DNA from 3 places in the Leisingera sp. ABM4_101 genome. Region 2 is predicted to be linked to each of the others. Evidence: riboswitches for the same ligand, from Rfam matches in the RefSeq annotation. Region 2 holds a riboswitch; each other region holds the start of a gene.

Region 1 (7,639 bases), 2.2 Mb from region 2:
TTGAACAGCCCTGCCGACATCTCCAGCCAGTCCTGCAGCTGGCTGCCGGTCACCGCCACCGCCCGCAGCTCATTCGGGAACACTTGCAGATCGGCGATATTGCGGGCGCACAGGTCCCCGGCCGGGATATCGGTATAGAACTGCGGGCCGGAGCGGCCGCCGAACTTGCCGGGAGCGGCCGCGGACAGCAGCGGCAGCGTTTCCGCAGCGGTCCCCCGCAGCAGCTGCCGCACCGCAGCCGCCTGGGCGCAGGCCGCCAGCGCCAGCCCGCGGTCAGGCGCAAAGAAGGTGAAATAGGAATGCATTGCCACCGAACTGTAGCCGGCGGGTGCGCCCATCCGCTCCAGGGTGCGCGCGTGATCTGCGGCCAGCGCCTGCACGAAACCCGCGTCCTCATCCGCCAGCGGCCGGGCCGCGCCCCCGGCCTGCTCCGCCGCCGGCTGCAGGCTCGCCGCACCGCCAGCCAGGCGCCAGCCGGCGGCGGTGTGCTCCAGCTCCAGTTCCAGCAGCCCCAGATGCGAGCCATGCGCGCCAGGCATCACCGCCGGCTTGGTCAAGGGATGGCGGGGGTCCGGCAAGGTCAGATGGGTGTGGCCACCCACCACCGCGTCGATGCCGTCCAGCGCAGCCAGCGGCCCCAGCACGTTTTCGCCGCTGCCGGACCCATCTTCGCTGCCGAGGCCGGTATGGGCCAGCGCCAGCACCAGATCGCAGCCCTGCGCCTTCAGCGCCCGGGCTTGGGCGGCAGCGCTTTCCAGAATGCCGGAGGCAACCAGCTGCGACTGCAGCGCCGGGCCGCACCAGGTCAGCGTCTGCGGCGGCAGCACCGAAAGCAGACCGATCCGCACCGGCGGCAAGCCCGGGCAGCCCGGCACCGCGCGCTCCAGCACCGCGGACGGGCGGAACGGCAGCTGCAGCCCGGGCCGGGCCGCGGCCAGGTTGGAGCACAGCACCGGGCACGGCATATCCGCCAGCACATCTGCCAGCGCCTCCAGCCCGAAATCGAAGTCGTGGTTGCCCAGCCCGATAGCGTCATATTCCAAAAACTGGAATGCACGAGCCAGCGGATGCGGCCCCGCGGACTCCGGCAGGATATCCCCCAGCGGCGCGCCCTGAAACCCGTCGCCGTTGTCCACCAGAATGCAGGCAGCGCCCGCCGCGGCGGCCTCAGACCGGGCCTGGCGGATCAGCGTCGCCACCCGCGACAGGCCGATGGCGGTACCGGCCCTGCCGGCGTAGTAATCGTAGCTCAGCAGATTGCAGTGCAGGTCCGTTGTGGCCAGCACATGCAACCGCCCGGCGCCCTGCGCGTCAGAGGCCTCTGCCCCGATTGTCATGTCGCGAATTCTGCTGACACCGTTTGTCCGCCGCTCCTTCCGCGCCCTGTGGCGCCGTTTTTGATTTGCGGCTATTTGAATCAGCGTTTTAACGATTTGCAAAGAAACCTTTGTGCGGCTTTTGATTTTTTTTGCTGACGCTGCGGCAGCCGGGCAGATGCGCCCTGTTCTGCGGGGAAAACCCTGTCCGGATGCGGCATGGGTGTGGCGGCATGGTGACAGGCAAGCACGGATCCGCGGCAATCGCTGGCAAGCCCTGCGGCACACTGTCATGGATGGCGCATCGCCGTCCGTTGCAAGGGGGCAAGCCCCCGCCAGCCAGAGGAGAGCCCGCATGAAACGCGCAGAACAGGTGACTTTCGGCGGCGGCGGCGGATTGGACCGGGCGGCGCATTTGCGCACGGACAGCACAGCCCTGGATGCGGCATGGAACAGCCCGCGGGCGCAGGTGCTGCTGATGTGGCGCGGCAAGCCGCTGACCCTGCGCGCAGACGAGGCAGAGCTGCCCTGCGGCCTGGCCTGGACTGCACCGACGCATCCGCTGGCGGCGGACAACCGGGGCAGCGCGGTCTTTCTGGGGCTGGCCCCCGAAGGCGCCGCCTGTTTTGCCTGCGATATCAGCCATTGGCAGCCCGAAGCGCTGGACCAGGAAGCCCTGAACAGCTTTGCCGATGCCAGCGAGCAGCAGCACCCGGATCTGCCGCCCGCCCATGTCTTTGCCGAACTGCGCCGGGTGATGACCCGGCTCACCCCGCTGGAAGCGGAACTGGCGGCCACCGCCAAGGCCCTGCTGGCCTGGCACCGCAGCCACCGGTTCTGCGCCTGCTGCGGTGCGCCGAGCGATCTGGCGCAGGCCGGCTGGCAGCGGGTCTGCCCGTCCTGCAAGGCACCGCATTTCCCGCGCACCGACCCTGTTGTGATCATGCTGATCACCCACGGCGGCAGCGTCCTGATGGGCCGCTCGCCGGGCTGGCCCGAGGGGATGTATTCGCTGCTGGCGGGCTTTGTCGAACCCGGCGAAACGCTGGAGGCCGCGGTGCGCCGCGAAGTGCTGGAGGAAACCGGCGTGCAGGTGGGCGCGGTCAGCTATCTGTCCAGCCAGCCCTGGGCCTTTCCGATGTCGCTGATGTTCGGCTGTGCGGGTGAGGCGCTGAGCCGGGAGATCACCATCGACCCGGAGGAAATCGAGGATGCCATGTGGGTCAGCCGCCAGGACATGATGACGGCCTTTGCAGGCGGACATCCTATTCTGAAACCGGCGCGAAAAGGCGCAATTGCGCATTTTCTGCTCAAGAACTGGCTTGCAGACACGCTGGACTAAGCTGCATATTGCCGCAAACAGCACGGCAGAATGGCCGCGCAGCAGAGGCAGGCATCCATGGAATTCAAAAGCAAAGAAGATATCGAAGCCCCGATTGCCGACGTCTTTGGCGCGATCTCCGATTTCGATCTGCTGGAACGCTCCGCCCTGCGCCGCGGCATCCAGGTGCAGCGCACCGGCGACCCTGCGCATCCTGAGAACGGGCTGGCCTGGGATCTGAGCTTCAGGTTCCGCGGCAAGCAGCGCGACGTGCGGCTGACGCTGGCCTCTTATTCCCCCGTGACCGGGATGGCCCTGACAGGCGGCGGCAGCGGTATCGACGGCCGGATGGAGATTGAGCTGCTGGCGCTGTCGCCGCAGCGGACCCGGATGTCAGCGCAGCTGAAACTGGCGCCCTCCACCCTGACCGGGCGGCTGCTGATACAATCGCTGAAACTGGCGCGCAGCAATCTCAACCGCCGCTTCAAGCTGCGGCTGGCCGATTATGCCCGCCTGACTGAAGAACGCCTAAGCCGGACAGCCTGAGGCAGTCCTGGTCAGGCCTGCGGCACCAGCCGCGGCCACAGCGCGGCATTGGCGCGGGCAAAGGCGCCAAGGTGGCCGATCTTCTGCACGCCAGCTTTTTGCGGGTCCAGCACCGCACGGCGCTGCGGCACATCGCCAAAGACATCGCCCAGCCGCCAGACCGCCGCGGGCGGCACCACGTCGTCATCCGCCATCGCAAACAGATCCACCGGGATGCCGGTTTCCGCCCAGCGGGGCTGCGGCAGCGTGGTGCCGGTTTCCGGCAGGTAGCTGCCCGGCGTGGTGCACCAGCGCCGCCATTGCCAGTAGACACCGGCCGGCAAGTCGGCCCCGAACCCCACCGCGCGCCCGGGCAGATAGCCCAAGGCACGGACCAGCGGCGGCACATGGCCGAACCAGAAGGCCAGCGCCAGCGCGCGGTAGGGCCAGGGATGATCGTGGTGATGCACCAAGCCGCCCGCGACCACGATCATGCGGGCGACGTCCGTCAGGCCATCCTGCAGGGGCATCAGCATTGCCCCCAGCGAATGGCCAATCACCAGCAACGGCACACCCGCATAGTGCCGCTGCATTTCTTTGCTGGCCGCTGGCTGATCCGCCAGCGCCCACTCGGCCATGGTGGCCTGTGACCGGCGCGGGTGCATACGCGCCGAGGCCCCAAAGTCCCGGTAATCAAAAGTGAGGCAAGCCATCTGCCGCTCTGCCGCCAGCCAGCGCGCGAAATGCCGGTAATAGCCCTGCGGCACCCCGGTTGCGCCATTCAGCACCACCGCTGCCCGGGCCGGTCCCGCCGGGTGATACAGCCGCCCGGCCAGCACCGCCTCACCAGCGGCAAAGCGCAGCTCTTGCACCCGGATATCTGCCGTCTGTTCTGCATGGCTGTCGAGCATGGCACCCTCCTAGACCAATTGGTCCACTCCACCTCTGGACCAATCGGTCTAATGCTGTCAACCTGCCGTCATGACTGACGTGACGACACCTTCTGCCGCCCCGGACGGCCCCGTCCCCACCCGCGAGCGGCTGCTGCGCGCGGCTGCCGGGCTGTTCCGCAACAAGGGCTACAGCGGCACCGGCCTGGCAGAATTGCTGGCCGCGGCGGAGGCGCCCAAGGGCTCGCTCTACCACCATTTCCCAAACGGCAAATCGGACCTTGCGCTGGCCGCAGCGGACTGGGCATCAGAGCAGATGCAAGCACTGATCGACGCTTCCTTCACCCCTGCGCCGACCTTTCAGGACGGCGCCAAGACGGTCTGCTACAAGCTGGCGAAACTGTTCGACAAACAGGGCAAATGGAGCGGCTGCCCGGTCTCTGCCACCCTGTTCGAAGGGCCGGAGAACGAGGCTTTCCACCAGCACGCCGCCAAGCTGTTCGAGGGCTGGATCACCGGGACCGCAGCCCATGCCCGGCGCCTGGGCCTGCCTGAGGCTGAGGCCCGCGCCGCTGCCGAGAATTTCTATATCCTGCTGCAAGGCGGCTGGCAGCTGGCCCGGGTGCGGCGCGATTCGGATGTGATCCGGGGGCTGCACCTGCAGATGCACAGACCCCAGCCAAACCCAATGCAGCTGCAGAAAAACGATTGACAACTCAGGGATCCAACCGCTACCGATTGTGCCGATGGTTCCCGCGCCACAGAATCTTGTGTCCGGGATGAAAAGGGAACACGGTGCGGCCCCGCCCTGCGCAAGGCCAATTCCGCGACTGCCCCCGCAACTGTAAGCGGCGAGCGACCCCGATAGAGCCACTGGCCCTCAAAGAGGCCGGGAAGGATCGGGAAAGCTGCGACCCGCAAGTCAGGAGACCTGCCATCGGATATGAAACTCGAACCCGGGCGGGGTGTCCGGACAGGGTCTGATGGCACCGCGGGGCTTTCCGCTTTCTCATCCGGTCTCTTGTCCCCAGAACTCCCCGCACCACGCGCGGAGGGCGCAAACATGATGTGGACGGACCAGACGCATTTCTATGCGGCAACGGATTGCAAATACCTCGGGAAACCCTGCCCCGCGGCAGAGCGGATGATCGCCAAGCTGGCCGAGGCGATGACCAAGGCCAAGCCGCTGACCCAGGAGGATTTTGAAATCACCGGCACCAGCGCGCTGGACGGCTGCCCGCGCAACTGCCCGGCGCAGTTCGTAGCCAGCCATGACCGGATCCGGCTGTTCTGCGGTGTCGGGGAAGAGGCCCCGCGCGAGGGCCTGGACCGGTTCGCCGATGCGATCCTCAGCCGCGACGGCACCGGCTTTGCCGCCTCGCAACTGGATGCCCGCCCCTGCGCGCTGATGGAGGCGCTGCCGAAAACGGCAGAGGCGCATCAGGCAGAGCAAATGCTGGCGCTATAAGAATTCCAGACTGCGAGTGATCCGCCCGGCGGCACCGCCGGGCAGCGTCCGCCCCTCCCCGTCAAACCAAAGGTTTGCCTCCGGCAAAACGGGAGGACGCTTCGCACCCACCCAGGGTCAGGCGCTGCCCTCAGTGTTTGACACCCTGCCCCGCGCAGGCCCAATCCAGCTGCGCCTCGGTCTCCACCGCACAGGGCCGCACCGAGCGCAGCCGCGCCAGCGCCTGGACCGGGTCCTCGCCGCAGTCGATCATCAGCCGCAGCACCGCCATGCCGGAGCGCCCGCAGCCGCCCTTGCAATGCACCAGAACCCGGCCGCCGCCTGCCAGCGCCTGCCGCGCCGACTGGCTGGCGGCGGCCCATTTTTCATTCACTGCCGGTGGCGGCACCTGGAAATCCGGCACCGGCAAATGCAGCCAGCGGCAGGCCATGCTTTGGATGTCGACGCCCAGCCGCGGCACTCCGGCGGCCACATGCTCAGCCTCGGTGGTCATCGAGATCACCAGCCCCGGCTTCCATTGATAGATCTGGATCAGGTCGCTGCGGTAATCGCCGGCGCCGCCCGGCAGCCGGCACAGCGCCAGAATGCCGCCGCCCGCTGACAGCGCGTGGATGGTCAGGCCGGCCAGCGCGGCAGTCTCCTGCACCGCTGGCTTTGAAGTGTCTTCAGTTTGCATACCGCCTCCCTGGACGCCGCGCCCCTGCACTTCCCCCGCATTTCCCCCTTCCCTCCAGACTAGCCGCTAACCGCAGAAAGCCAAAGCGCTTTTGCAGCCCTGGCTTTACTGCCTTCTGCGGTGGACGAACCGGCTGCGCTTCAATACCCTGCGCGGAACGCGGGACCCCCGCACACCGAATCCGGCACGAGACACCATGAACGACATTCCCAGCGGCACCACCCAATCGCAATACCAGGTTCTGGCCCGCAAATACCGGCCCGAAACCTTTGCCGATCTGGTGGGGCAGGACGCCATGGTGCGCACCCTGAAAAACGCCTTTGCCGCTGACCGTATCGCCCAGGCCTTCATCATGACCGGCATCCGCGGCACCGGGAAAACCACCACCGCGCGGATCATCGCCAAGGGCATGAACTGCGTGGGCGAGGACGGCCAGGGCGGCCCCACCACCGACCCTTGCGGCAAATGCGAGCATTGCGTGGCGATCATGGAAGGCCGCCATGTCGACGTGATGGAGATGGACGCGGCCTCGCGCACCGGTGTGAATGACATCCGCGAAATCATCAACTCGGTGCAATACCGCGCGGCCTCGGCCCGTTACAAGATCTACATCATCGACGAGGTCCACATGCTGTCGACCTCCGCCTTCAACGCGCTGCTGAAGACACTGGAGGAGCCGCCGGCGCATGTGAAATTCATCTTCGCCACCACCGAGATCCGCAAGGTGCCGGTGACGGTGCTGTCGCGCTGCCAGCGCTTCGACCTGCGCCGGATCGAACCGGAGGTGATGATTGCCCTCCTGCGCAAGATCGCCACGGCTGAAAGTGCCGAGATTGCCGAGGACGCGCTGGCCCTCATCACCCGCGCCGCCGAAGGCTCCGCGCGGGATGCAACCTCGCTGCTGGATCAGGCGATTTCCCATGGTGCTGGTGAAACCACAGCCGATCAGGTCCGCGCCATGCTGGGCCTTGCCGACCGCGGCCGGGTGCTGGACCTGATGGATATGATCCTGCGCGGCGATGCGGCCGCCGCCCTGACCGAACTCAGCGGCCAGTATGCCGAGGGCGCCGACCCGCTGGCGGTGCTGCGCGATCTGGCCGAGATCACCCATTGGGTTTCGGTGGTGAAGATCACGCCCGACGCGGCTGAGGACCCCACCGTCAGCCCCGATGAGCGCGCCCGCGGCAAAGCGATGGCGGATGCGCTGGCAATGCGGGTGCTGACCCGCATGTGGCAGATGCTCTTGAAGGCGCTGGAGGAAGTGGCCGCTGCGCCAAACGCGATGATGGCCGCAGAGATGGCGGTGATCCGCCTGACCCATGTGGCCGACCTGCCCTCGCCTGAGGAGCTGATCCGCAAGCTGCAGGACACACCCCCCCCGCCGCCGCCCGGTCCCGGCGGCCCCGGCGGCGGTGTGCCGATGCAGGGCATGGGCGCCCCGGC
Region 2 (7,639 bases):
CGCAGGCCTGCGCGCGGCCTATGGCGAAGCCTTCGACGCTTGGATCGCCGCCAGCCACTACCGCTTTGGTCCGACGGAAACGGACAGCCGCGCCTTTGCGCTGGCATTCTGGCCCGACAGCCGCAGCAAGACGCCCAAGGCGCTGGCCAATCTGATCCGCAGCGAGGATGAAGGCGTCAGAGATCCGGATAATTTCGCCAGCTACTCCATCGCCGCCCGCGGGTTTTATGCGCTGGAATTCCTGCTCTATGATCCGGACCTATCCACCGCGGGCAGCGCGGACTACCGCTGTGCCCTGACCCGCGCCATCAGCACCGGCATTGCCGCAACTGCGCAAGCCATCGCCATGGACTGGGCCGAAACCTTCACCACCGAAATGCGCGCGCCGAAAAACCGCTATCGCAGCGAGGATGAAATCACCCAGGAGCTGCTGAAAGCGCTGACGACCGGACTGCAGGTGCTGGACGACATGCGCCTGGGCCGCCCCTTGGGCACCTATGACAGGCCCCGCCCAAATCGTGCCGAGGCCCGCCGCTCGGGGCGCAGCCTGCGCCATGTGCTGGTCTCGCTCAACGCTATGGAGCCGCTGGCGCTGGCCTTGGCGGACAGCAACCCGGAGCTGCAGGCCAAGATCACCGCAGGTTTTGCCAAGGCCCGTAAGAAGGCGGAAACCCTCGATGACCCGGTCTTTGCCGGCGTGGCCGATCCCGCCAGCCGCTTCCGCATCGAATCGCTGCAGCAGGAGGTCAAGGACCTGCGCGGCCTGATGGCTGATGAACTGGGCCCCGCACTGGGCGTCGCGGCCGGTTTCAACGCGCTGGACGGCGACTAAGGAAAGGAAGCACCATGACCTCCCGCCGCGGATTTCTGACCGGCCTTCTCGCCGCAAGCCTTGCCCCGCAAACCACTTGGGCCAGCGCAGGCAGCCCGGCTTTCCTGTCGGCAGGCAAAAACGCCAGCGGGGATTTCCTGCTCGCAGGCCTGAACGCCAGCGGCGAGATCCTGTTCCGCCACCCCCTGCCCGCCCGCGGCCATGCCGCGGCAGCCCACCCGGTGCGCCCCGAGGCGGTGGCCTTTGCCCGCCGCCCGGGCCGCTTTGCCGATGTGATCGACTGCCGCAGCGGCGCCGCCATTGCCCGGTTGCAGCCGCCCGCGGGCCATCATTTCTATGGTCATGGGGTGTGTTCACCTGATGGCAGCCGCCTGTTCACAACCGAAAATGACTATGAAAACGCCCGCGGCGTGATCGGCGTCTGGGACGCGGCAAACGGCTACCGCCGCCTGACCTCCTTCAGTTCCGGCGGCATCGGCCCTCATGATATGCTGCTGCGCCGGGACGCGCCGGGGCTTGTGGTGGCCAATGGCGGTATCGAGACCCACCCCGACAGCGGCCGTGCCAAGCTGAACCTGCCCGATATGCGTCCGAACCTCAGTTACCTGAACTTCGACGGCACCCTGCAAGAGCAGCTGGAGCTGCCGCGGGAACTGCATCTGAACTCGATCCGCCACCTGGCTATGCGCGCGGATGGCACCGTGGGTTTTGCCATGCAGTGGCAAGGTGATCTGGGGGAACAAGTCCCCACCGCAGGCCTGCACCATCCCGGCGGCCCGGCGCGCCTTTTGACTGAGGACGACCCCCGCATCCTGAACATGCAGGGCTACGGCGGCTCTATCGCCTTTTCCGCGGATGGATCGCACATTGGCGTCACCTCGCCGCGCGGCGGGGTGCTGCAAGTGATGGATACGGTTTCCGGCACCCTGCTGCAGGAGCACAGGATGGCAGATGTCTGCGGGCTTGCCCCCTCTGCCGCAGGGTTCACCGCCAGCACCGGAACCGGCCGTCTCTTCTCGGTTTCAGACATTGGCCTGCACCCGCTGCACCGCGCGGATCTGGCCTGGGACAACCACCTGATTCCGCTCAGCTGATCCAGCCCGTTTCTGAACCAGCCAAAGCGCGCCGCACCAGGCGCGCTTTTTCGTTTTCAGCATTCACGAAATCAAAACGAAAATGAATCGTGACTCTCCCTTCCTGATGCGCTAGAGAATCGCAGCGAAAGGAAAGCAAATGGATGCCATTGGCCGTCAGAACGAAATCGTCTCCCTGCTGAACCAGCAGGACCGGGTCGAGGTCGAGGATCTTTCCCGGCGCTTTGGCGTCTCTCTGCAAACGGTGCGCGCCGACCTGCGCGACCTGTCGGCACGCGGCGCCCTGTCCCGTGTGCACGGCGGTGCCGTCCGGGTCAGCACCGCTGCCAGCCAAGGCTATGAGGACCGCCGCAAGCTGAACGCGGGCAACAAGCTGGCGATGGCAGCCATGGCCGCTGAGCTGATCCCCGACAATTGCTCGCTTTCGCTCAACATCGGCACCTCCACCGAACAGGTTGCCCGGGCCCTTTCCGGCCACAGCGGCCTGACGGTGATTTCCAACAACATCAACATTATCAATATGATGATGGGTGGACAGGCAAAGGAGTTGATCCTGGCCGGCGGCACCGTGCGGCAAAGCGATGGCGCCATCGTTGGCGAGGACGCGGTGGAGTTCTTCTCCCGCTACAAGGTGGATTTTGCGGTTATCGGCGCCTCGGCTTTGGATGCCGACGGCGCGGTGATGGATCACGATGCCCGCGAGGTATCTGTCGCCCGTGCAATCCTGAAAAACGCACGGCAGAAGGTGCTGGTCTGCGACGGCAGCAAGTTCGACCGCTCCGCCCCGGTGCGGATCTGCGATGCAGCAGATCTGGATGTTGTCATCACCGACCGCCCCGTACCGGCAGAATTCGCCCAGGCCGCACAGGCGGCGGGTACAAGGATCCTCACCGCAGGACAAAACGAAAGCAGCGAAAATGACTGATACACCTGTCACGGACCTCTTCATCATCGGCGGCGGCATCAACGGCTGCGGCATCGCCCGCGACGCGGCTGGCCGCGGCCTCTCGGTGACCTTGGCCGAGATGAACGACCTCGCCTCCGCCACCTCCTCGGCCTCGACCAAACTGTTCCACGGTGGCTTGCGCTATCTGGAGTATTTCGAGTTCCGCCTGGTCCGCGAAGCGCTGATCGAACGCGAGGTGCTGCTGAAGGCGATGCCGCATATTTCCTGGCCGATGCGGTTTGTGCTGCCCTTCCACAAGGACATGCGGTTCGACAGCGAGACGCCGACGTCCAAGCTGCTGACGACCTTCATGCCCTGGATGAAGGGCCGCCGCCCGGCCTGGCTGATCCGGCTGGGGTTGTTTCTGTACGACAGCCTGAGTAAACGCGGCATCCTGCCCGGCACCGCCAAGCTGGACCTGGCAGCCGACCCGGCGGGCCTGCCGTTGAAAAGCAAGTTCAAGACCGCCTTTGAGTATTCCGACTGCTGGATCGAGGACGCCCGGCTGGTGGTGCTGAACGCCCGTGACGCGCAGGCCCGCGGTGCCGAAATCCTGACCCGGACCAAAGTGCTGTCAGCGGAGCGCCATGCGGACCACTGGGTGATCACGCTGCAGGATCAGGCCAGCGGCGAAACCCACCAGCGCCGCGCAAAAATGCTGGTCAACGCGGGCGGCCCCTGGGTGGCCGACGTGCTGCACCAGAAGCTGGGCCAGAACAGCCGCGAGAACGTCCGCCTGGTGCGCGGCAGCCATATCGTGGTGCCGAAACTGTTCGATCATGGCCGCTGCTACTTTTTCCAAGGCACCGACGGGCGGATCATCTTCGCCATTCCCTATGAGCAGGATTTCACCCTGATCGGCACCACCGACGCCGACCATCCGGATCCGGACACGGCGCCTGAATGCACCGAGACCGAACAGGACTACCTGATTGATTTCGCGTCGCAATATTTCGAGCAGCCGCTGCGCCGCGAGGATATTGCCTGGACTTATTCCGGTGTCCGCCCGCTCTATGACGACGGCGCCAGCTCCGCCACTGCGGCGACCCGCGAGTATGTGCTGACACTGGATCAGGCGCAGGCGCCGCTCTTGAATGTCTTTGGCGGTAAGATCACCACCTACCGCAAGCTGGCCGAGGCGGCGCTGGCGAAGATCGGTGAAGTCTTCCCGCAGCTGCCCGCGGACTGGACCGCAGGCGCGGCCCTGCCAGGCGGTGATTTCCCGGTGGAGGATGTGGAAAAGCTGAAAACCCGGCTCGCCAAGGAATACCCTTTCCTGACGCCCTATTGGGCGGCCCGGCTGATCCGCGCTTACGGGCTGGAGGCCTGGGAGGTGCTGGGCGATGCCAAGTCCGCCGGTGATCTGGGCCGGGACTTTGGCGCCACCATCACTGCCCGCGAGCTTGACTGGGCAATTGCCCGCGAATGGGTGCGCGCAGGCGACGACTATTTGTGGCGCCGCACCAAGCTGGGCCTGCGCCTGGATAAGGCGCAGCGCGCCGCGGTGGATGCCTATATCAGCGAGAAAGCCGCGAGGCTGGCGGCTTAAGCGCGGAGGGGCTTAAGCGCGGAGGCAGGCGGGGCATCAAGACACGGGGGGGGGCACTCCCGCCCCTTTTCAAGGAACCAGAGGTTCCCTGAAAAGCGTTGGGCCGGGCGGGGGCGCTGCCGCAGGCAGCGCCCCCGCCCCCCGGCGATTTGCAAAGCAAAGCGCAAAACCTCAGGCCCGATCGGATTTGCCGCCTTTCGCCGCCTTTTGCCGCCTGTAAGAGATTAAAACTCCACACCCTTCTGCGCCTTCACCCCGGCGCGGAACGGGTGCTTGATCTGGCCCATCTCGGTCACCAGATCGGCGATCTCGATCAGCTCCTCCTTGGCGTTGCGCCCCGTCAGCACCACATGGGTCATCGGCGGTTTCTGCTCCACCAGGAACTCCAGCACCTCCTCCAGGTCCAGGTATTCATAGCGCAGCGCGATGTTGATCTCATCCAAGAGCACCATGGTGTTGCGCTCGTCCAGGATCATCTCCTTGGCCTTCTCCCAGCCCTTCTGGGCGGCAGCGATGTCGCGCGCCTTGTCCTGGGTCTCCCAGGTGAACCCCTCGCCCATCGCGTAGAACTGGCACAGATCGCTGAAGTTCTCCTCGATCAGAGTGCGCTCGCCGGTCTGCCAGGCGCCCTTGATGAACTGCACCACCGCAGACGGCATCCCATGGGCGATGCAGCGCATGATCATCCCGAACCCCGACGAGGATTTGCCCTTGCCCGGCCCGGTGTGGACGATGATCAGTCCCTTCTCGCCCTCCTTGGTCTTCATCATCCGGTCACGCGCCGCCTTCTTCTTAGCCATCTTCGAGGCGTGACGGGCGGCTTCTTCTTCTGAAATGCCGGTTTCAGACTTTTCGCTCATAGGGGCTCTCCAGCTGTTTGACCCCATGTCTTGACAAAGAAGCCCGCCATAGCGCAAGGGGGTTCCGCTGGTTCCTGTGAAAACAGGCGAAGAGGGAATGTGAAGGCCTGCTCAGGCTGAAGCACAGCCGCCCCCGCGACCGTGACCGGATGAGGCCGCCATGCCACTGGGAGATATCCCGGGAAGGCAGGATGGCCGGCAAGGCGAACGCCTTGGCATCCGCAAGCCGGGAGACCTGCCAGCAGGAGAGAGATCAACGGGCAGACGGGGTGTTCTGCGACCGGGTGAGGGGCTGGCACGAGACAGTTCCTTTTCGGCCATCCCGCAAGCCCTGCCGCGACAGGAGACGCGCTGATGGCTGACGATCAGGCGGGCACCCCCGCCAGCAAACCGGGACCGGTCACGCTGACCGTGTGCCTCACGTGCCGCAACGAAGGCGCCGATCCCGAGGCAACCCGCCCCGGCACCCTGCTGCATGATGCGCTGAAAGAGGCCGGCATGCCCGAGGGCGTAACGCTGCGCGGCGTCAAATGCCTGTCGGCCTGTTCGCGAAGCTGCACCGTGCTGCTGACCGGCGGCGAGGAACGCTGGAGCTATGTCTACGGCGACATGGACCCGGAAGAGCATATCCCTGAGATCCTGGCAGGCACAGCCGCCTATGCCGCCACAACCGACGGCCTTGTGCCTTGGCGCGAGCGCCCCACCGCATTCCGCAAACAATCCGTTGCCCGCATCCCGCCGGCCGCCTTCCCTTCCGAGGAGTAATCATGAGCGATCTCAACAAGATCCCCGTCACCGTTATCACCGGCTTCCTCGGTGCAGGCAAGACCACCCTGATCCGCCACCTGATGCAGAACCCGCAGGGCAAGCGCCTGGCGGTTGTGGTGAACGAATTCGGCACCGCCGGTGTCGACGGCGACATCCTGAAGTCCTGCGCCGATGAGAACTGCCCGGCCGAGAACATCATGGAACTGGCCAACGGCTGCATCTGCTGCACCGTGGCCGATGACTTCATCCCCACCATCGAGCAGCTGATGGACCTGCCGGAAAAGCCGGATCACATCGTGATCGAAACCTCCGGCCTGGCCCTGCCCAAACCGCTGCTGAAAGCGTTTGACTGGCCCGCGATCCGCTCGCGCATCACCGTTGACGGCGTGATTGCGCTGGCCGATGCAGAGGCCGTTGCCAAAGGCCAGTTCGCCCCCGATCTGGACGCGGTTGCCGCCCAGCGCGAAGCAGATGAGAGCCTGGACCACGAAACTCCGCTCAGCGAAGTCTTCGAAGACCAGGTCTCCTGCGCCGACATCGTGCTCCTGTCCAAGGCCGACCTGGCCGGCGACGAAGGCGTCGAGAAGGCCCGCGCCGTGATCGAGGCCGAGGCGCCGCGCAAGCTGCCGATCCTGCCGATGAGCGAAGGCGTCATCGACCCGCGCATCATCCTAGGGCTCGAGGCGGCTGCCGAGGACGATCTGGACGCCCGCCCCAGCCACCACGACGGCCATCACGACCACGAGCATGACGATTTTGAAAGCATCGTTGTCGAAATGGGCGAAGTCTCCGATCCAGAAGCGCTGCAAAATGCCATCGTGAAACTCGCCCGCGAGCGCAATATCCTGCGCGTCAAAGGCTATGTCGCGGTGGAGGGGAAACCGATGCGGATGCTTGTGCAGGCCGTGGGCGAGCGCCTGCGTGCCCAATACGACCAGCCCTGGGGCGCGCAGCCGCGCAAGACCGCCCTGGTGGTCATCGCCGAGCATGACGACATCGACGAACAGGCCATCCGCGCCGAGCTGGGGGCCTGAAGCATGCTCTTGACCCGCAATTTTCATGAGCGGAAAGGATCGCGCCCGTCCCGGGGTGGGCGCAATCGCGCCCGCCCATGGGGGCGGGTCGGGCGCGATCCGGGGCTTGCGCCCCGGGACTCCATTTTGCTGGCTGGGAAAGGCAAAATCTGATGCACGTCGTCTTCCGCGAAAGCCACGGCCTTGACGAGACCGATACCCCGCAGGACCTTGGGCAGACGCCTGCGGACCTTGTGGTGCTGTCGTTTTCCGACAGCGACCTCGGCGCCTTTGCGGCGGGCTGGCACCGCGCGGGCGGCAAGTTGCCCAGCTTGCGCCTCGCCAACATGGTGGCGCTCAAGCACCCGCTGTCGGTCGACGTGTATGCAGAACAGACACTGGAGGGCGCCAAGGGCGTCCTCGTCCGCCTGATCGGCGGCGAAAGTTACTGGTCCTACGGGCTTGCCACCCTGCAGGACCTCGCCCGCCGCAAGGGTATTGCGCTGGCGATCCTGCCCGCTGACGGGCGCGAAGATGCGCGGCTTGATGAGCTGTCCACCCTGCCCGTCTCCACTCT
Region 3 (7,639 bases), 3.6 Mb from region 2:
GGCGCGTCGCTGCCTGTCAGCACATAGGTCATGCGCTGGCGCCGATCTTGCGGCGAGCGGCGATGTAGAACCCCAGGCCGAACAGGCCGAGGATATAGCCGATGCCGCCCAGCACGGACTGGAAGTCCGACTTGTTCTTGAACGCGGTCAGCTCCTGGCGCAGCGGCCGCAACTCGGTGCGCAGCATCCGGGCCAGTTCGGCGCGGGATTGGTCGGAGAGGCCGGCAGCCCCAACCGGAGCCGCATCCGGGCTGGCTGCGGTCTTGATCGGGCTTTCGCCCATGATCTGTGCGACGTCTGCAGCTTCCATAATGATCTCTGCCACATGGCCTGCGCCCAGATCACCGCGGAAGACATGCGTGACCGGCGATGCCGGGGTGAACAGGAAGAAACCGTCGGCATCGGTCCTGGTTTCGCCCAGCTTGGCCCCGGCCGCGTCAAAGACTTCGATCAGCAGGTCCGCGGCCATATCGCCGTTGGAAAAGCCCACTTCGCCCTCGATGTCCGAACCGGACGGGAACACCGAGGAAATCACGTTGTGCGCCAAGGCCGGTATCGGCGCCAGCAGCGCCAGGATCAGAACACAGGCGCGGATCATGCCAGGCTTCCTTTCGTGTCGATGAACAGTTCGGGCTTCACCCGGCGGGCCAGGAAGATGGCGGCACCGGACAGCAGCGCTTCGATCACCATCACCGGGATGTGGGAGAAAAACACCAGTTTGGCCGCCAGGATAAACTCGTCGCCGGACAGCATCAGCGACACTGCCACGGCAAGCGTCGTCAGAGCAATCGCCAGCCCGCCGCCGATGCCGCCCCAGACCGCCCCTTGCAGCGGCGAGCCGCGCGCCAGCAGCGGCCGGAAAATCAATCCGACCAGAACCGCTGGCAAGGCAATGTTCACAGCGTTCACGCCCAAGACGGTCAGCCCGCCAAAACCAAAGAACACCGCCTGCAGCAAGAGGCCGACAAATAGGGCCGGGAAGGCGGCCCAGCCCAGCACCAGCCCGGCCAGCCCGTTCAGGATCAGGTGAACCGAACTGGGACCGATCGGGACATGGATCAGCGAGGCCACAAAGAAACTGGCCGAAAGCACCCCCGCCGCCGGAATACGCTCCAGCGGCAGGCTGCGCAGACCCATGGCAATACCGCCGACGGCGGCAACCGCGCCGCCGATCACAACCGGGTTCGACAGTGCGCCGTCTACGATATGCATGGGGTCAGTCTCACTTCAGCTCTTCAGCGTGGATCCACAGCACAGCATCCTGGCTGAGTTCCTTACCCTCATGCTCGGTCGCCGGGCCCGAGCCCAGAGCCGCAAAGCCCCAGTAGCCCGCTTTCGGGATACCGAAGGAGAACACGCCGTTCTGGTCTGCGATGGCAACAATCGCACCGCCCGGCATCTCGCCCACGGTCGGGCTGGTGGTGGAGAATTTCTCGAGATCCGGCTCAGCCGCCATGAATTCGATCTCGATCTCGGCACCGGCAACCGGCTTGCCGTCGGCCAGAACCTGACCCGAGAAGGTGGAGCCGACGATGACGTTGTAGGGTTTGTTCAGCGGCAGGATCTCGGTGGCCAGGCCAACCGGCTGGTCCCAGTCGGTGGGCAGGGTGTTGCGGTTCAGCACGACCTTGGCGATCTGCTGGATGTAGATGTCCTCGCTTTCCTCGTAATAAGGCGCGGGCACGGTCACCACGACATAGTCGCCCGAGCGTTTCACCGGAACGGAGGCCTTGTAGGCCGAGGCTTCGTTCTCAACACCCTTGAAGGTGGCGGGCTCCAGGCGGTCCGTCAGGTCGGTCTTCTCGCCTTTGTGGATCATGAAGAATTCTTCGGGCTTGCCCATGTCCATCGCATGGCCGTTGGCCATCGGGTGCCAGAACACCAGGCCCATTGGCACATCGCCGGGCTTCTCGATCAGCGCGTTTTCGGTGTAGTTCAGCTGGAAATGCGCCGATGCGGTAACCGGCAGGGAAACGGCCAGAGCAGCGGCCAGGTAGTTCAGTTTCATTTCGTCCTCATTCGACGACGCAGGCGCACCTGCAATCAGGAATGAACAACGGGGAGTAGCGGCACGGAATTGTCGAAACAACGCCCGGGCCAGACGCGCACCCCGGCGTCCGGTTGAAAAAGAAGAGAGGGCCTCTGCAAGCAGAGTCCCATTCCTCGCGTCCGGCAGGTCTCCTGACTCGCGGGTCCTGGTTCGGCTGGCCTTCCCGGGACAGTTCCCAGTGGCATGTTCAGCGTCACTCACCGCTCACAGTTGCGGGGGCAGTCACGGATTTGGTCCCTTTTGGGTACGCCGCACCGTGTTCCCTATTTCTTCCGCTGCGCATTGAAACACTCGCGGAACCGGTCACTTTGGCTGAATGGCAAAACGGATTTTCTGAGTCAAGAGAATTGTAACACGTTCACCTGACCGCACCGGCGCTGCAGGCACTGTCTCCTTCTGTAAGTTTGCAGCCGGCAAGCAGACGTGCTTCGTCTTGCCTCATGCCTGCGGCTTGCTTTCAGCAAGGCAAGCGTTCTGCAGGTCTTGGGCGAACAGCTCCACGGCATGTCTCAGCACATGAACACGGCGCGTTGCGAGATAAAAGGTTGAGGTCCATTGCATTTGGCTGTTCCTGATTTCCCGAAACCTGCCGTCTGCAACCCGCCTGCAGGCAAAATGTGTGGGCAGCGGCCCCAGAAAATGACCGGTTTCAATGAGCATCGCCATGGCCTCCATGTTGGCCACAACCGCCGTTGGTTCCGGCGATCCAAGTTTCGGTGAAACCAGCATGTCATAAGAGCGCTGGCACAACGGATACTGCCCGATGGTTTCAAGACTGATTTCACTGTCCGGTACAGCAAACAAAGGATGCTTCTGCGCGCAGTAAAGCTTGTGCTCCTCACAGCACAGTTCTGAATACTCCAGCTCCGGCACCTGGCTGCGAAACGGCGCCACGGCAACATTCAGTTCACCGGTGATCAGCTGCTGGGTCAGGTCGGCAGGGGAGGCAACCACAATTTCAATCCTGACTTCATTCGGACGTGCGAGGAATTGCTGCAGGGCCTCTGCAAATTTCAAACTGGGAAGGCTGTCGATCGAATCCACGGTGCCGATCCGCAGGTCCCCGGCAATGGTATCCCGCAGCTCCAGCAGCTCGGCATCGAAATCGCGCGCGCTGCGCAGAATGTCGCGGGCTTTCTGATAAGCGATCTCACCGCGCTCCGTCAGACGGAAGCCGCCGCGGCCGCGTTCGCAGATCCGGTAGCCCAGCGAGGTTTCAAGGTCGCGAATGCGGATACTGATGGCCGATTGCGTGACACCAAGGGCATATTGCGCATCAGAAAATCCGCCGCAATCAACGACGGTGACAAAAGTTTCCAGCAGCGTGTTGTGCAACAGCTTCATGATATGGCCGTCTGGTTATGGGAGGCATTACATAAAAATCTTTCATGCAAATATAATCAACGTAATATTTTTCAATCCCTAAGCTCGTGCTGAGGTGCCTCCCGACCCCGTTAACCAAGCCAACTGGGAGGAGACCCGCATGGCCTTTACCTTGAAAACCCTGAAAACCACCGCCGCTGCGGCGCTGCTGAGCCTGGCGCCAGCCGCCGTGTTTGCCGAAGACTGGAAATTCGCCATCGAAGAAATTCCGGGCTCGATCATGGACGCCTATGCGCAGGAGTTCAAAAAGCGCATCGAGGCGGCGACCGATGGCGATGTGACCGTGAGCGTCTACCCGATGGGAACCCTGGGCACCCCGACCGAGACCGTTGAGCAGGCGGCGGACGGCATCATCCAGCTGACCAACGTCTCGATCGGCAACCTGGGCACCATCGTGCCGGAAAGCCAGGTGTTCCTGCTGCCCTATCTGCTGCCCTCCGACCCGGCGGCGATCTCGAAGATCCTCAGCAGCTCGGACACTATCTATGGCGATCTGAACGCGGACTTCCAGAAACGCGGCCTGGAAGTGATGACCATGTATTCCGAGGGCCCGCAGGTCTGGACCACCAACCGCGAGATCCGCACTCCGGAGGACTTCGAGAACTTCAAGATGCGGGTGATGGTGTCGCCGATCCTGCTGGAGACCTACAAGAACATGGGTGCAAGCCCCACTCCGCTGCCGTTTGGCGAGGTGTTCGGCGCGCTGCAGCTAGGAGCGGTCGACGGCCAGGTGAACCCGATCCCGACCATCGAAGAAATGAAGTTCTATGAAGTCACCAGCCACCTGATTTGGGCCGGTGAGCAGGAACTGGTGACCACTGTGGTCGCAGGCTCCGACTGGTTTGCCACCCTGACTCCGGACCGTCAGAAACTGGTGCGCGACACCATGGCGGACATGACCGGCTTCATCGACGGCGTGGTCACCGACTTCAACCAGGCCCGCCTGGACGTGATCAAGGAAGCCAAGCCGGACATCGGCCTGGTGGTTCTGACCGAAGAAGAGCGTGACGTCTTCCGTGCCCGTTCGGGCGACACTGCCGCGGCCTATGTCGAGACCGCAGGCGCCCGCGGTCAGGAGCTGCTGGACGCGCTGCAGGCAGAGCTGGCGGGCAACTGATCCCGCTTTCAGGCCCCGCGCGCATTTGTGCGGGGCCGCACCAAGGGAGGATATCATGCAAGACGGCAAACCCGCTCCCTTCGGCTTTCTGGGAAAGATTGACGGTGCCATCGGGCGTATCGAGGTCTGGATCCTGGGCTGGGGGATCATCCTGATGGCTGGCAACACAATCGCCAATGTCTTTGGCCGCTACGTGTTCAACCAGTCGATCTATTTCTCTGAAGAACTCAATGAGTTCCTGATTGTCATCGTCACTTTCATGGGGCTGGGCTATGCCACTCGCAAGGGCATCCACATCCGCATGTCGGCGATCTATGACGCGCTGCCGGTGAAGATGCGCAAGGGGCTGATGGTGGTGATTGCCGCGACCACGGCGGCGATGATGGCGCTGCTCGCGTGGTACGCGCTGGAATATGTGCAGAAGGTCGCCAGCCGCGGCCGTATCACCCCGGCGCTGCAGGTGCCGCTGTACCTGACTTACGTCTGGGTGGTGATCGGGCTGGCGCTGACCTCGTTCCAGTATCTGCTGACCGCGCTGCGCAATCTGAATTTCGCCGAGGAGGAGATCTATGTCTCTTACCTGGAGGTGGACAGCTACGAAGATCCGGAAACCGCCGCAGCCATTCAGCGCTATGAAGACGCCGGTGAAGAAATGCGGGGCGGGGAGGAAAAGCAATGACCGAACTGATGCTTGCCGTGATGATCCTGTTGTTGCTGGCAGGGTTCCCGATGAAGATGCCGCTGATCTCGGCCGCGGTGCTGGGCTTCCTTGTCTACTTCCCATCCATGAACATGCAGATCCTGATCCAGCAGATGATCGGCGGGGTGAAGCCTGCCGCGCTGATTGCAGTGCCGATGTTCATCCTGGCTGCCGATATCATCACCCGCGGCCATTCCGCCAACCGGCTGATCGACGTGGTGATGAGCTTCATGGGCCATATCAAGGGTGGGCTGGCGATCTCGGTGACCTCGGCTTGCGCGCTGTTCGGTGCAGTCTGCGGCTCGACCCAGGCGACCGTGGTGGCCATCGGCGGCGCAATGCGGCCCAGGATGCTGAAGTCCGGCTACAAGGACAGCTTTGCCATCGGCCTGATCGTCAATGCGGCTGACCTGGCCTATCTGATTCCGCCCTCTATCGGCATGATCATCTATGGCGTGGTCTCCGGCACCTCGATCTCGCAGCTGTTCATCGCGGGCATCGTGCCGGGGCTGCTGATCGTGGTGCTGTTCTCGGCCTATTGCATGGTCTACGCCTACCGCCACGACATACCCGTGCTGCCGCGCGAGGGCTGGGGCCAGCGGTTCACCGCCATGCGGCGGGCGTTGTGGCCGATGGGTTTCCCCGCGATCATCGTTGGCGGCATCTACGGCGGAGTGTTCTCACCTACCGAGGCTGCAGCGATCTGCGTGCTTTACGCCGCAGTGCTGGAGGTGCTGATCTTCCGCTCGGTCAAACTGCGCGACCTTTGGGACATTGCGCTGTCGACCGGTGCCATCACCTCGGTTGTGTTCATCCTAATCGCGGCGGGTGCGGCTTTCAGCTGGACGCTGAGCTTTGCCCAGGTGCCGCAGCAAATCATCGCCTCGCTCGGTCTGGATGAGGCCGGGCCGCTGATGGTGCTCTTGGCCGTCAACATCGCCTTCTTCGTGGGCTGCATGTTCGTGGACTCGATTGTGGTGATCCTGATCCTGGTGCCGATCTTTGCACCGATGATCAAGGCGGCGGGCCTCGACCCGGTGCTGGTCGGTGTGCTGATCACCCTGCAGGTGGCCATTGGCGCCGCAACCCCGCCATTCGGTTGCAACCTGTTCACCGCCATCGCAGTCTTCCGCAGACCGTTTGTCGAAGTGGTGCGCGGTGTGCCACCCTTCCTCATCATCCTTCTGATCGTGACCGGGCTGCTGGTCATCTTCCCGCAAATCGCCCTGTTCCTGCCGGAACTGGCTTACCGCTAAAACAAGAAACTGGAGAGAAACATGTCTGGACACGGTTACGAATCCGGCCGCCTGAACCTGCCCTTTGTCGGCATCGCCACCTTCGGCAAGAAACCCTATATCGAGGATTGGGACAACATCAATGCCGACGTGGCGATCTTGGGCGCGCCGTTTGATTTCGGCTGCCAGTTCCGCTCCGGCGCGCGGTTCGGCCCGCGGGCGGTGCGCGAGGCCTCGACGCTGTTCAGCTTCGGCCATGCCGGAGCCTATGATCACGAGGACGACGCCACCTATCTGGGCGCGGACGTCCGGATTGTTGACCTCGGCGACGCCGACATCATCCACACCAAGACTGAGGAAAGCCACGCCAATATCGAATATGGCGTCAAGAAGATCCTGGATGCAGGCGCCATTCCGGTGACCATCGGCGGCGACCATTCGGTCAATATCCCCTGCATCAATGCCTACAAGGAAGACTGCGCTAAGAACGGCCCGATCCATGTGATCCAGATCGACGCGCATCTGGACTTTGTCGATGAGCGCAAGGGCGTCACCGACGGCCACGGCAACCCGATGCGCCGCGCGATTGAAAAGGATTACGTCACCGGCATGACCCAGCTGGGTATCCGCAACGTGTCGTCGACCGCCAAGGAAGGCTACATCGACGCCCGCGAGCGCGGCTCCGACATCCTGTCGGTGCGCCAGGTGCGCAAGCTCGGCACGGAGGCGGTGCTGGACCGCATCCCCGAAGGCGCACGTTACTATGTGACCATCGACATCGATGCCTTCTGCCCCTCGATCGCGCCCGGCACCGGCACCCCCAGCCATGGCGGCTTCCAGTATTACGACGTGCTGGAAATCCTGCAGGGTCTCAGCAAACGCGGTGATGTGGTTGGCATCGATCTGGTGGAAGTGGCCCCGGCCTATGATCCGACTGAAAGCACTCAGATCCTGGCGGCGCAGCTTTTGCTGAACTTCATCGGCTTCATCTTCCACAACAAGAACATCTTCCACAACAAGAAATAGGCCTCCTCCCGCTGCACCTGCAACCACCGGTGCAGTGTTTACCTGGCGCGCCTGCGGAAAAATGGTGCGCCAGGTGCATTTGTGCCGTCGCAAATGGCGCCTTCAATGGCTCGTTCTTCCCGGCCTTG

The links. A riboswitch is a leader RNA that binds a small molecule or an ion and turns the genes downstream of it on or off. The one in region 2 is predicted to bind cobalamin.
Positions count from the first base shown of each region.
Region 1: linked by a shared signal. The riboswitch ahead of ACXAEK_RS09070 (hypothetical protein) and the one ahead of ACXAEK_RS20010 (DUF1636 family protein) in region 2 are both predicted to bind cobalamin.
Region 3: linked by a shared signal. The riboswitch ahead of ACXAEK_RS02185 (DUF4198 domain-containing protein) and the one ahead of ACXAEK_RS20010 (DUF1636 family protein) in region 2 are both predicted to bind cobalamin.

Region 1 covers NZ_JBSWTV010000002.1:1,642,014-1,649,652, reverse strand. The annotation lists gene ACXAEK_RS09095 (5'-nucleotidase C-terminal domain-containing protein) at 1-1,337, opposite strand, end outside; gene nudC (NAD(+) diphosphatase) at 1,672-2,658, shown strand; gene ACXAEK_RS09085 (SRPBCC family protein) at 2,716-3,183, shown strand; gene ACXAEK_RS09080 (alpha/beta hydrolase family protein) at 3,195-4,073, opposite strand; gene ACXAEK_RS09075 (TetR/AcrR family transcriptional regulator) at 4,144-4,764, shown strand; cobalamin riboswitch at 4,783-5,005, shown strand; gene ACXAEK_RS09070 (hypothetical protein) at 5,116-5,520, shown strand; gene ACXAEK_RS09065 (protein-tyrosine phosphatase family protein) at 5,651-6,196, opposite strand; gene ACXAEK_RS09060 (DNA polymerase III subunit gamma/tau) at 6,393-7,639, shown strand, end outside.
Region 2 covers NZ_JBSWTV010000002.1:3,850,524-3,858,162, forward strand. The annotation lists gene ACXAEK_RS19985 (imelysin family protein) at 1-832, shown strand, start outside; gene ACXAEK_RS19990 (DUF1513 domain-containing protein) at 847-1,926, shown strand; gene ACXAEK_RS19995 (DeoR/GlpR family DNA-binding transcription regulator) at 2,066-2,851, shown strand; gene glpD (glycerol-3-phosphate dehydrogenase) at 2,844-4,421, shown strand; gene cobO (cob(I)yrinic acid a,c-diamide adenosyltransferase) at 4,646-5,281, opposite strand; cobalamin riboswitch at 5,333-5,538, shown strand; gene ACXAEK_RS20010 (DUF1636 family protein) at 5,636-6,046, shown strand; gene cobW (cobalamin biosynthesis protein CobW) at 6,049-7,083, shown strand; gene cobN (cobaltochelatase subunit CobN) at 7,236-7,639, shown strand, end outside.
Region 3 covers NZ_JBSWTV010000002.1:222,717-230,355, reverse strand. The annotation lists gene cbiQ (cobalt ECF transporter T component CbiQ) at 1-32, opposite strand, end outside; gene ACXAEK_RS02195 (cobalt ABC transporter permease) at 29-598, opposite strand; gene cbiM (cobalt transporter CbiM) at 595-1,212, opposite strand; gene ACXAEK_RS02185 (DUF4198 domain-containing protein) at 1,223-2,008, opposite strand; cobalamin riboswitch at 2,155-2,369, opposite strand; gene ACXAEK_RS02180 (LysR family transcriptional regulator) at 2,489-3,394, opposite strand; gene ACXAEK_RS02175 (TRAP transporter substrate-binding protein) at 3,534-4,550, shown strand; gene ACXAEK_RS02170 (TRAP transporter small permease) at 4,606-5,229, shown strand; gene ACXAEK_RS02165 (TRAP transporter large permease) at 5,226-6,506, shown strand; gene speB (agmatinase) at 6,528-7,511, shown strand; partial or broken gene ACXAEK_RS02155 (transposase) at 7,604-7,639, opposite strand, start outside.